Regions from separate parts of the Thalassobacillus hwangdonensis genome, predicted to be linked through region 1. Evidence: predicted binding sites of a transcription regulator. Region 1 holds the regulator's gene; each other region holds the start of a gene.
The links. The regulator LexA, encoded in region 1, represses DNA repair genes until DNA is damaged. The targets are predictions, from matches to a motif close to CGAACATATGTTCG.

Region 1 (3,281 bases):
TGCAAGCGCATTGATTCTGTCCAATTTATTTTGAGATAGCATGTGGAACATACTCCTTTTTGGTACGTAGTAAATAAAAAGACAAGTGTCACCTGACCCTTGTCTATCACTTATTTTAACTTTTGTCTGCATCTTTTTCAAGTGATGCGTATTCCTTGTACCTGCGATGGACTGTTGCCCTGGATACATCATAACCCAATCCTCTGAGCGTCGCTGCCACTTCCTCAAACGTCAGGTTGTTTTTCCTTAAACGAACAACCTCTTCGATCGGAAATGCCTTCCGTTCTCTTCCTGGTGCCAAATGCTGATTGGAAAGGTTCTCTCCAGGATTATACCCTTGCTCCATCGCTTTTTTCATCCCACGTCTTATCTTAAGGTTATGTATCTTCCTCTGGTATTCTTCAACAATTCCTACGATTTGCAGAACCATGGAATCAGACTCTGAAAGTTGTAATTCCCCCTGATCTGTCAAAGACAGCACTTTCACGCCTGATTTCTGCAATTGATGGAACAGCGCGATTTTCGTGTTTCCTCGTCCAAGACGTGTTTCATCCTGAACGAGCAGTGCATCCGCTTCCCCGCTTGAAAAAAGATCGAGCATTTCGAATACACCTTCCCGCTCGATGTCGTAGCCACTTTCCTTTTCTTTAATGATCCGTATGATTTCCATCCCTTCTTGAGCAGCCATCGCTGTCAGTTCTGCTTCCTGCCGTTCCAGGGATGTAACCTGCGCTTCTTTTTCCGTACTGACTCTGCAATAGATGATTACGTTCATGTTGGGTCCCTCTCTATCTGTATCGTTGGAAAACCATCATACTATGAATTAGCCGCTGATCGCTATGGATACGTATAGGAATGTAAGGCTCAAAACGAAAAGTACTCCGAATGTCATGTCCACTTTTGAAATTCTATTAAACATTGAAATCCCTCCGAATAAGAACTTTTGTTCGCATTTGTTGAATTCAGTATAAATACGAACATAGGTTCCTGTCAAGTATTTTTTCGAACGAATGTTTGTATTGGCAAAATGTTCATGTTACAATGACCTTAATACAAAACATATGTACGAGGTGTCCAATTATGAGTAAATTATCCAAGCGTCAACAGGAAATTCTGGAATATATTAAAGAAGAAGTATTGGCCAAGGGTTATCCACCATCCGTTCGGGAAATCGGCCAGGCTGTCGGTCTCGCCTCTAGTTCAACGGTGCATGGACATCTTTCCCGCTTGGAAAAAAAGGGGTTCATTAGACGTGACCCTACGAAACCGAGAGCAATCGAAGTACTCAGCCTCGAAGAAGATCAAAGTATTCCGAGACCGGAACCCACTTATGCACCTGTAATTGGTAAAGTAACTGCCGGCTCTCCGATCACCGCAATTGAAAACATCGAAGAATATGTACCATTACCTGATACGATGGCTGATGCATCAGACAATACCTTCGTTCTCGTAGTCGAAGGTGAGAGTATGATTGAAGCTGGAATACTAGATGGTGACATGGTAATCGTTCGTCAGCAGTCTACTGCACAGAATGGCGAGATCGTCGTTGCAATGACAGAAGATGAGGAAGCCACTGTAAAGCGTTTCTTCAAAGAGAAGAACCATTTCAGACTTCAGCCCGAGAATTCAACTATGGATCCAATCATTCTCGACGAAGTATTCATCTTAGGAAAAGTAGTAGGTTTATATCGTACTGTTCATTAAATCTTAACTAAGCCCCCTGTCTATACGGACAGGGGGCTTTTTACATGTTTTATATTCTTAACCCAGCTGGATACACTAACTTTTATTAAATGCAATATGGAGGACAATTATGAATTTCATACTACAATCGATCATCATGGTATTCGCTGGAATTTTATTACTTAGGATAGCCGGCAGAAAGTCTATTTCTCAAATGACACTTGCTCAAACCGTTGTCATGATCTCAATAGGATCAATAATCATCCAGCCGATTATTGAAACCAGTGTCTGGCGGACGATTATCGCTGCTTCCATTTTCGTTGGGGCATTAATCCTTATGGAGTACTTACAAGTCCGGTTCAACTTTATTGAAAAATTCATCACCGGAAAATCAAAGATCGTAATTGAAAATGGCGAGCTTAATGTTGATAACTTGAAAAAACTACGTTTTACTGTTGATCAATTGGAGATGCGCTTGCGACAACAAGGGATTTCCAACATGAAAGATATCAAAACCGCTACTTTGGAGCCTAATGGGCAATTAGGCTATGAATTGATACCTGAGGCCAGGCCTTTGACAGTCGGAGAATTCAAGAAACTTATGATGGTGCAGAATCAGCAGCAACAAAGTAATGCTCAGCCTTCCAGCAACGGAGCTAATATCTTTGAAGAGATCATAAATTATGAAAATAACCAGTACAAACAGCCCGGAGATGCATGAGAAGCTTACTATCCTACCCCGCATTTTGTCGAATCAAAGATTTATGTTTAAATGATAGAAGGTGTATAATAGGATTAAGATCCAAATACGACCTATGGTATAACAGAAGTGAGGGGATCCGTAGTGGAAACCTTAAAGAGAGAGATCACCGCATTGGAAGATAAAATAGAAAAGATGCGGAAAAAGATGTATGATGTTTACATGAAAGACCCGAAAGACCCTGACGTCGTGGTAGTGTCGCAGGAGTTGGACAAGTTATTGAATAATCTGATGGATTTGATCAATAAACAGAATGCACGTCCCTGATCAAGAACTGCACCGACAAGTGGTGTGGTTCTTTTTTTTTAACATAAAAAAGGCTGCCGGGAATTCCGGCAGCCTCTTGTATAGGCAAACGATTAATAAGTCTGCAAGTATTGTTCACGTTCCCATGGGTGAACCTGTGTGCGGAACATATCCCATTCGATTTCCTTCGCTTCGATGAAATGTTCGAACAGGTGCTCACCAAGTGCATCGACCATGATCTGATCCTGCTTCAGCAATTCGAGCGCATTGAACAAAGTGGATGGTAGATCCTGTACTCCGTTCTTCTCCCGCTCTGCTTTATCCATTACGTAGATGTTGCGATCGACTGGTGCAGGCGCCTGAAGTTTGTTTTCCACTCCGTCAAGACCAGCAGCAAGTAATACAGCCATCGCCATATAAGGGTTGGCAGAAGGATCCACACTACGCACCTCGATACGTGTGCTTAAGCCACGTGAAGTCGGGATACGGATGAGCGGACTGCGGTTTTGACCTGACCATGCTACGTAACAAGGTGCTTCGTATCCAGGAACCAGGCGTTTGTAGGAGTTTACCGTCGGGTTAGTAACTGCTG
Region 2 (3,281 bases), 560 kb from region 1:
ACGGAAAAAAAGTGTACGTATACACGAACAACAACCGGTGGGATCATATGAAAGACTTGAATGCTCGTCTCAAAGCAGAACAGGCACCTGGAAAAGTGAAAGAGCAGATCAATGAATTCATCGACCGTTTTGGCGGAGAATAGCTGTCACCCAGCCTTAGCCGCACTGCTTCAATCAAACAAATGGTTATGATATAGTGAAAGTGGAATCACATTTGTTTGATGGAGAGGAGAATGTCCGATGGCTGGTCATTCTAAATGGAAGAATATTCAAAGACGTAAAAATGCGCAGGACGCCAAGCGTGGTAAAGTGTTTATGAAACTTGCCAGAGAGATCTTTGTCGCAGCAAAACAAGGCGGTGGGGACCCGGAAATGAATCCAGGGTTGAGAATGGTCATCGATAAGGCTAAAGCGAGCAATATGCCAAACGATAACATCGATCGTGCCATCAAAAAAGCGACCGGTGATCTGGACGGCGTCAATTATGAAGAGTTCTATTATGAAGGCTATGGACCGGGCGGAGCAGCTGTCATGGTCAAAGTGCTTACAGATAATAAAAACCGTACAGCAGCGGAAGTGCGCCATGCATTCAATAAGAATGATGGGAACCTCGGAGAAAACGGCTGCGTATCGTATATGTTCGACCGAAAAGGCTATCTCGTCATCGATCGTGATATGCATGAGCAGGATGAAGAAGAAGTGATGCTCGAAGCAATCGAAGCGGGAGCTGAGGAAATGGAAACCAGCGATGAAACCTTTGAAATCTATACAGAAGTGGATCAGTTCACTTCGGTCAAACAGGCGCTCGAAGCTGCCGGGTACACGTTTGAGACGGCTGAATTGACGATGATTCCTCAGACCTATAATGAACTGGATGAAGAGCAGGCAGCTAAGATGCTGAAGCTGATCGACATGCTGGAAGATGATGACGATGTTCAGGACATCTATCATAACTTCGAAGCGAATGAAGAAGTGCTTGAGAAACTGTCCTGATTTCCACCTTTCATAATAATAGCTTCTATTTCTGGGCAAACTGGAAATGGAAGCTATTTTTATTTGAGGTGATAACTATGAGACCTTTAAGATATACATTGACTTTCCTTCTTGTCATCGGTTGTCTGATCTATACCAGACCTCAGGATCTGATCAATGTCAATGCAGACGATCGTGCTGCTCCGGTTGCTAGTGAACCTATGGAATTGACAGTGAAAGAGAAGACCACTTATATCGATGGAACGAGTGAAGTGGATGAAACCGTCCAGACCATCTGGTCGATGGAAGATTTCTGGGCTCAATATCGTGATTGGCAATTTGTAGAGATGGGCGAAGGATTCGTCACTTTCGAAAAAGCCTCCACTGACATCTCCCCTTCCGTTAAGAAGGATGGATATTTTGGAATCGATTTGAACAATCAATTGAGCATCTTCAGAGGTAAGCCGGCAAATGGAGATGTAATCGAATCCTTTTATTCCATACCTGTCGAAAAACTGGAGTCATCGCGGATGAAGGCATTGAAGGAAGGAATCAAAATCACCGATAAAGAGCAGTTCCAGCACGTGATGGAAACCTATGCTGAATTTTCTGGTGAGAAAGAAAAATATTGAATGCACACAGCCAAAGGGAGCACGCCTTCCTTTGGCTCTTTTGGCGTCAAGGCATTTCTGAGTCAAATGCCCTTATACGAACATGTGCTTGTGTGTTACAATAGATGGAGAATTTGACATGGTAGAGGGGAAACGAAGCCAATGATTGCATATATCAGAGGGAATTTGACCGTCGTCGATGATGAATCGGTCGTAATCGAAACAAATGGAATAGGCTATGAAGTGATTTGCGCAAATCCATATGCTTTTCAGGCATACATGAATAAAGAAATACAGGTCCATACATATCATTATGTAAGAGAAGACACCCAGACGTTGTATGGGTTCAAAAAGAAAGAAGATAAATCATTGTTTGCGAAACTGTTGAATGTTTCCGGAATCGGTCCAAAAGGGGCGTTGGCTATTTTGGCATCGACCAGTGTGACGGATTTCGTAACTGGAATCGAACAGGAAGATGAGAAGTTCCTGACGAAATTCCCTGGTGTAGGGAAAAAGACGGCCCGACAGATGATTCTGGATTTGAAAGGAAAGCTGCTCGTCTGGCTTCCTGATGAAGAGAATGAGCAATCGATTTTCTATGATGATAAGACATCCTCTTCTGCAAAACGGAAATCAGTCGATGAGGCGCTGGAAGCAATGAAGGCGCTAGGATATTCTGATCGTGAATTGACTGCACTGCGTCCGAAGCTGAATAAGGAAAACTGTGAGAATGTGGATGATTATGTCCGCAAAGGGCTGCAGCTCATGATGAAAAATTAGGAAGGAGACTGTGAGTGATGGAAGAGCGAATGGTTTCCAATGAACTACAGGAAGACGATTCAAGTATTGAATTCAGTTTAAGACCAGCAAACCTGAATCAATATATCGGTCAAACGAAAACGAAAGAGAACTTGCGGATTTTCATCGAGGCGGCAAAAATGCGAAACGAGCCGCTTGATCATGTCCTCCTTTATGGACCGCCAGGACTTGGTAAAACGACATTAGCCTCGATCATCGCAAACGAAATGGGGGTACAGTTCCGTGCAACTTCCGGCCCTGCGATCGAGCGGGCGGGAGATCTTGCGGCGATCCTTTCATCATTAGAAGCAGGGGATGTCCTGTTCATCGATGAGATCCACCGTCTTCCTCGTTCTGTCGAGGAAGTGTTGTATCCGGCTATGGAAGATTTTTGTCTCGATATCGTAATCGGCAGTGGCCCCAGTGCGAGATCTGTTCGTCTCGACCTGCCACCATTCACGTTGATCGGAGCAACGACCAGAGCGGGTCTTTTGTCCGCTCCGTTACGGGATCGTTTCGGTGTATTGAGCAGGCTTGATTTTTATGATACGAAAGATTTGTGTTCGATTGTACAGCGGACAGGGGATATTTTTCATATCGGTATCGATGGAGATGCAGCGATCGAGATCGCCAGACGTTCAAGAGGAACCCCGAGGATTGCCAATCGCCTGTTAAAGCGGGTGCGTGACATGGCACAGGTCAAGGGGATGGACAGAATTCTGTTCGATACGACCCAGGAAGCACTTGAGATGCTTCAGGTCGACCCTGCCGGACTTGATCATATCGACCACAAGTTCCTGCTCGGAATCATCGATGGATTCCGTGGTGGACCTGTCGGATTGGATACGATTGCGGCCACGATCGGGGAGGAATCCCAGACGATTGAAGACGTATATGAAC
Region 3 (3,281 bases), on a different contig from region 1:
AACAATCTTCCTAGTCTGGATAAACGATTCCGTCGGTACATGACACGCACCCTCCTCGATAATCGATTCACACCTGTTAGTTTTGATCAATGTAAATCGTTTATCCTTGGGAATAAATGGGTCATTTCCCCAAGCTGAACCCTTCGAATAATCGTCCCCCGAAAACTTCAAGTACATCGTCAACCAAGTCGATGATCGCAGCCTTTTCACCTCGTTTGTAAAACTGATCGAACGCCCCGATAAACCTTTCAGTAAAAAGCGGATCATATTCCTTTAATGCTCGCACCACCCATTTGGAATCGCCGATCCATTTCCCATTCGTACGTAAGACAAATTCATGGACTAAGTCCGCCAATTTGTTTGCTATAAAAATCGATTCGCCACGATTTTGACTACCGATAAAGTCATCCAAGGCATCCGTGATGAAGTACCGTTTCATTTCCACTTCTTTACGTGTCAACGCTTTTGGCCCCTTGTCCAATAGTGCCTCCGCTTCAGCTTTTATCGCTTTTGCCCGGCCATCATCTGTGATGATCCTTCCTTCGGCAACCATTCGCGGAAGTGACGGGCGAGCCCGTGCTATATCCTGTTCAAAAAACGGCCGGTAAGATTCCAGGTTATGTACAAACAGTTCCACTGGCCATTCATATGAAACCAATGATTCCCTGTAGGACTGTTCGACATTTTCATCAAAAATGACGATATCCAAGTCCGACGTTTTGGTTCCTTCCCCGCGAATGACACTACCTGCCAACAGTGCAACATTGCACGCAGGGAAATATTCTTCCACGATTAAAGCTGCGGTTTCTGGTGCTGTTTTCTTCATATTCTTTCTCCCCTATCAAAAGAGCTCTTACACAAAGGTAAGAGCCGCGTCTCAATTCACCGGGGTTTCCGTGACACCCCAGACTTTATCGTAAGCATTATAATCATTGACCGCTATATCCAGATCATGAAAGTAGCGATGGGCTTTCAGAACATTATTGATATCTTTCGACCCGTCTATAATTGCATCCATATACACGGATACATCTTCCATATCTGCTTGGAGTGTTTCCGAATCAAAGGAAGTACGGTCGATATAGGAAGTGAACTGCATCGCTATTTCCTGCTGTCTTTCCCAGTCCATTCCTGTTTCATAAGCGCCATACCCTGTCGTATCATTATAGAAATCATGGGCGACAGCGATGAATACTCCAACGTTTTCCGGTTGGAATCCACTATCCTCTGAAGCCTCTGTATCATCTGAAGCTACCGTAATCGCTGTCAAATCGCTCTTTGCTTTTGACACTTCTTCTTCATTTTCTCTGTCATCACCTGTTACTTCTGCTACCATAGTAAAACCGAAATATCCGGCACCGGCAACAATGATAACTACGACTAAAATCATGAAGAGCTTTGATTTAATGAACTTCCCCATTGGCATCCCCTTTTTAATACGCTTTTAACCAGTTTATACCAATGTGCTCCCAGATTCAATTTCAAACAATGGTGATATCCACAATATCGTGTAGCGATAAGGAGAATACTTCTTTTGAATCCACTTGAAGCCCATGCAGCCGCTTCTGTGTCATACAGACGGAATCCACTTTCCCGAGCGTAGTACGGTAATCGAAACCATCGTGGTGCTTGATCGAAATCGTCAAATTATCATTCACCGCCCGTTGCAGAAGAAAATCGATTTCCACAGCTTTTTGTTCATCCAGGATACCTTTTTCCACCCGTTCGTCTTCTTTCCAAAGGCTTTTCACCATTTGAACATGCTCCGGCAGCATCAATGAGGTCCATTTGATTGTACCCCGATCCTTGTTGTACTTATCCACCACGTTTCCCTCCAAATCGAACGTTTGTTCTAATTATACAAGATGCTTCCCAAAAGGTAAACGACCTAATTAAAAAGTTCTCAATCCAAACTTTGGATATTGCATAGACAGAAGTGTTTCAGCAAAGACTTCTACAAAGGAGCGATGCCTCATGAATATAGCGATTATCGGAGCTGGGATGGCTGGACTTTCATGTGCCATCACCCTCGAAAAGTATGGATACCAGGCAGATATTTTTGAACGTCGGGGCATGGTCGGAGACAGATTCATCTTTGCTGAAATCATGTCGCCGATCATGCATCCGCCTGTCAGTGACTCTGTCCAATTTCTATCTAAAGAATACGGCATTGATTTGAAGCCGACAAGCAATATTTCAAAAATTCATGTCCATTCTGCTAACGAGTCAGCAGTGATTGAAGGAAAGCTTGGCTTCATCAATATGAGAGGCAAGCATCCGGAATCCTATGAGCAACAGTTAGCTTCTCAGGTGAAAGCACCAATCCACTTCAATCAGACTGTCAAATACGAGAAGATTGCCAAGGAATACACCCATGTCATCCTTGCCACAGGTGATACGAAAGATGTCGAGCAGATTCAGTCGTTCAAGGCGGCTATGCTGGTAGAGTTCAAAGGAGCGATCGTAAAAGGAGAATTTGAGAGAAATCATGTACATACATGGTTTGACCATACGTTTGCACCGAAGGGGATGGTCTACTTCCTCCCTCACTCCTCTACAGAAGCAAGTCTTGTACTCGTCTATCCGCAATACCCTGAAAATGAAGGGAAGAATAAAGGGGACCTGTGGCAGAAAGCATATGAAAAAGCACAAAGTACGCTGAATCAGGACCTTCCAATTACAGACGAATTTTCTTTATCGGACTATATGGTGGGAAAAGCCATGAATCCACGAATCGGCAACACATTTTTCACCGGAAACTGCCTCGGTTCGATTTCCCCTTTTCTTGGGTTCGGGGAGTTCACTTCGATTCTTTCCGGTATTTATGCTGCATTGGATATTTGCGGAGAAGGCGACTATGTAGAACTGACTAAACCAATCATGCAAAAGTATCATGATTCCCTGACGTTACGTCGTTCGTTCGAAAAATTGAGCAACAATCAGATTGACCTGGTGACAAAAGCGCTAAAAGTAGAAGCCGTCGAAAAAGCACTGACAAGTCCGAATTTCAGCCTTCTGAAATTATTGAGTAAAGTCATCCATCCCTTTTCAAGAAATTAAAAAAAGCAAGCACTCGTAAAAGTGCCTGCTTTTTATTTATCTTGCAAAGACATGATTATCGATGATCGTCGTCACTTCTTTACCTTCCAAGTAAGCATTGGAAGCTTTGTCCGGGTTCCAGAAGAATAGAGAACCACGGTCATGGCCTTGATAAGCCAATGCTTCATTGACAGCCTGCTTGGAATCTTCACTTGCTGGGTCGTTGATGGAACCATTCAATA

Region 2: a site for LexA is predicted at 1,682-1,695, ahead of ruvA (Holliday junction branch migration protein RuvA). Genes of this name have one in related genera too.
Region 3: a site for LexA is predicted at 1,841-1,854, ahead of ACFQ2J_RS09305 (YolD-like family protein). Genes of this name have one in related genera too.

What each region holds. Positions count from the first base shown of each region.
Region 1 is NZ_JBHTKL010000001.1:688,254-691,534, reverse strand. It holds gene ACFQ2J_RS03630 (DUF896 domain-containing protein) at 1-42, opposite strand, end outside; gene ACFQ2J_RS03625 (YneB family resolvase-like protein) at 116-775, opposite strand; gene lexA (transcriptional repressor LexA) at 1,081-1,704, shown strand; gene ACFQ2J_RS03615 (DUF421 domain-containing protein) at 1,814-2,404, shown strand; gene ACFQ2J_RS03610 (aspartyl-phosphate phosphatase Spo0E family protein) at 2,528-2,710, shown strand; gene glnA (type I glutamate--ammonia ligase) at 2,803-3,281, opposite strand, start outside.
Region 2 is NZ_JBHTKL010000001.1:1,252,344-1,255,624, reverse strand. It holds gene ACFQ2J_RS06725 (YhcN/YlaJ family sporulation lipoprotein) at 1-143, shown strand, start outside; gene ACFQ2J_RS06720 (YebC/PmpR family DNA-binding transcriptional regulator) at 241-993, shown strand; gene ACFQ2J_RS06715 (BofC C-terminal domain-containing protein) at 1,071-1,604, shown strand; gene ruvA (Holliday junction branch migration protein RuvA) at 1,746-2,363, shown strand; gene ruvB (Holliday junction branch migration DNA helicase RuvB) at 2,381-3,281, shown strand, end outside.
Region 3 is NZ_JBHTKL010000005.1:21,529-24,809, forward strand. It holds gene ACFQ2J_RS09290 (hypothetical protein) at 1-41, opposite strand, end outside; gene ACFQ2J_RS09295 (nucleotidyltransferase domain-containing protein) at 122-826, opposite strand; gene ACFQ2J_RS09300 (hypothetical protein) at 878-1,420, opposite strand; gene ACFQ2J_RS09305 (YolD-like family protein) at 1,482-1,823, opposite strand; gene ACFQ2J_RS09310 (FAD-dependent oxidoreductase) at 1,975-3,060, shown strand; gene ACFQ2J_RS09315 (cell wall hydrolase) at 3,097-3,281, opposite strand, start outside.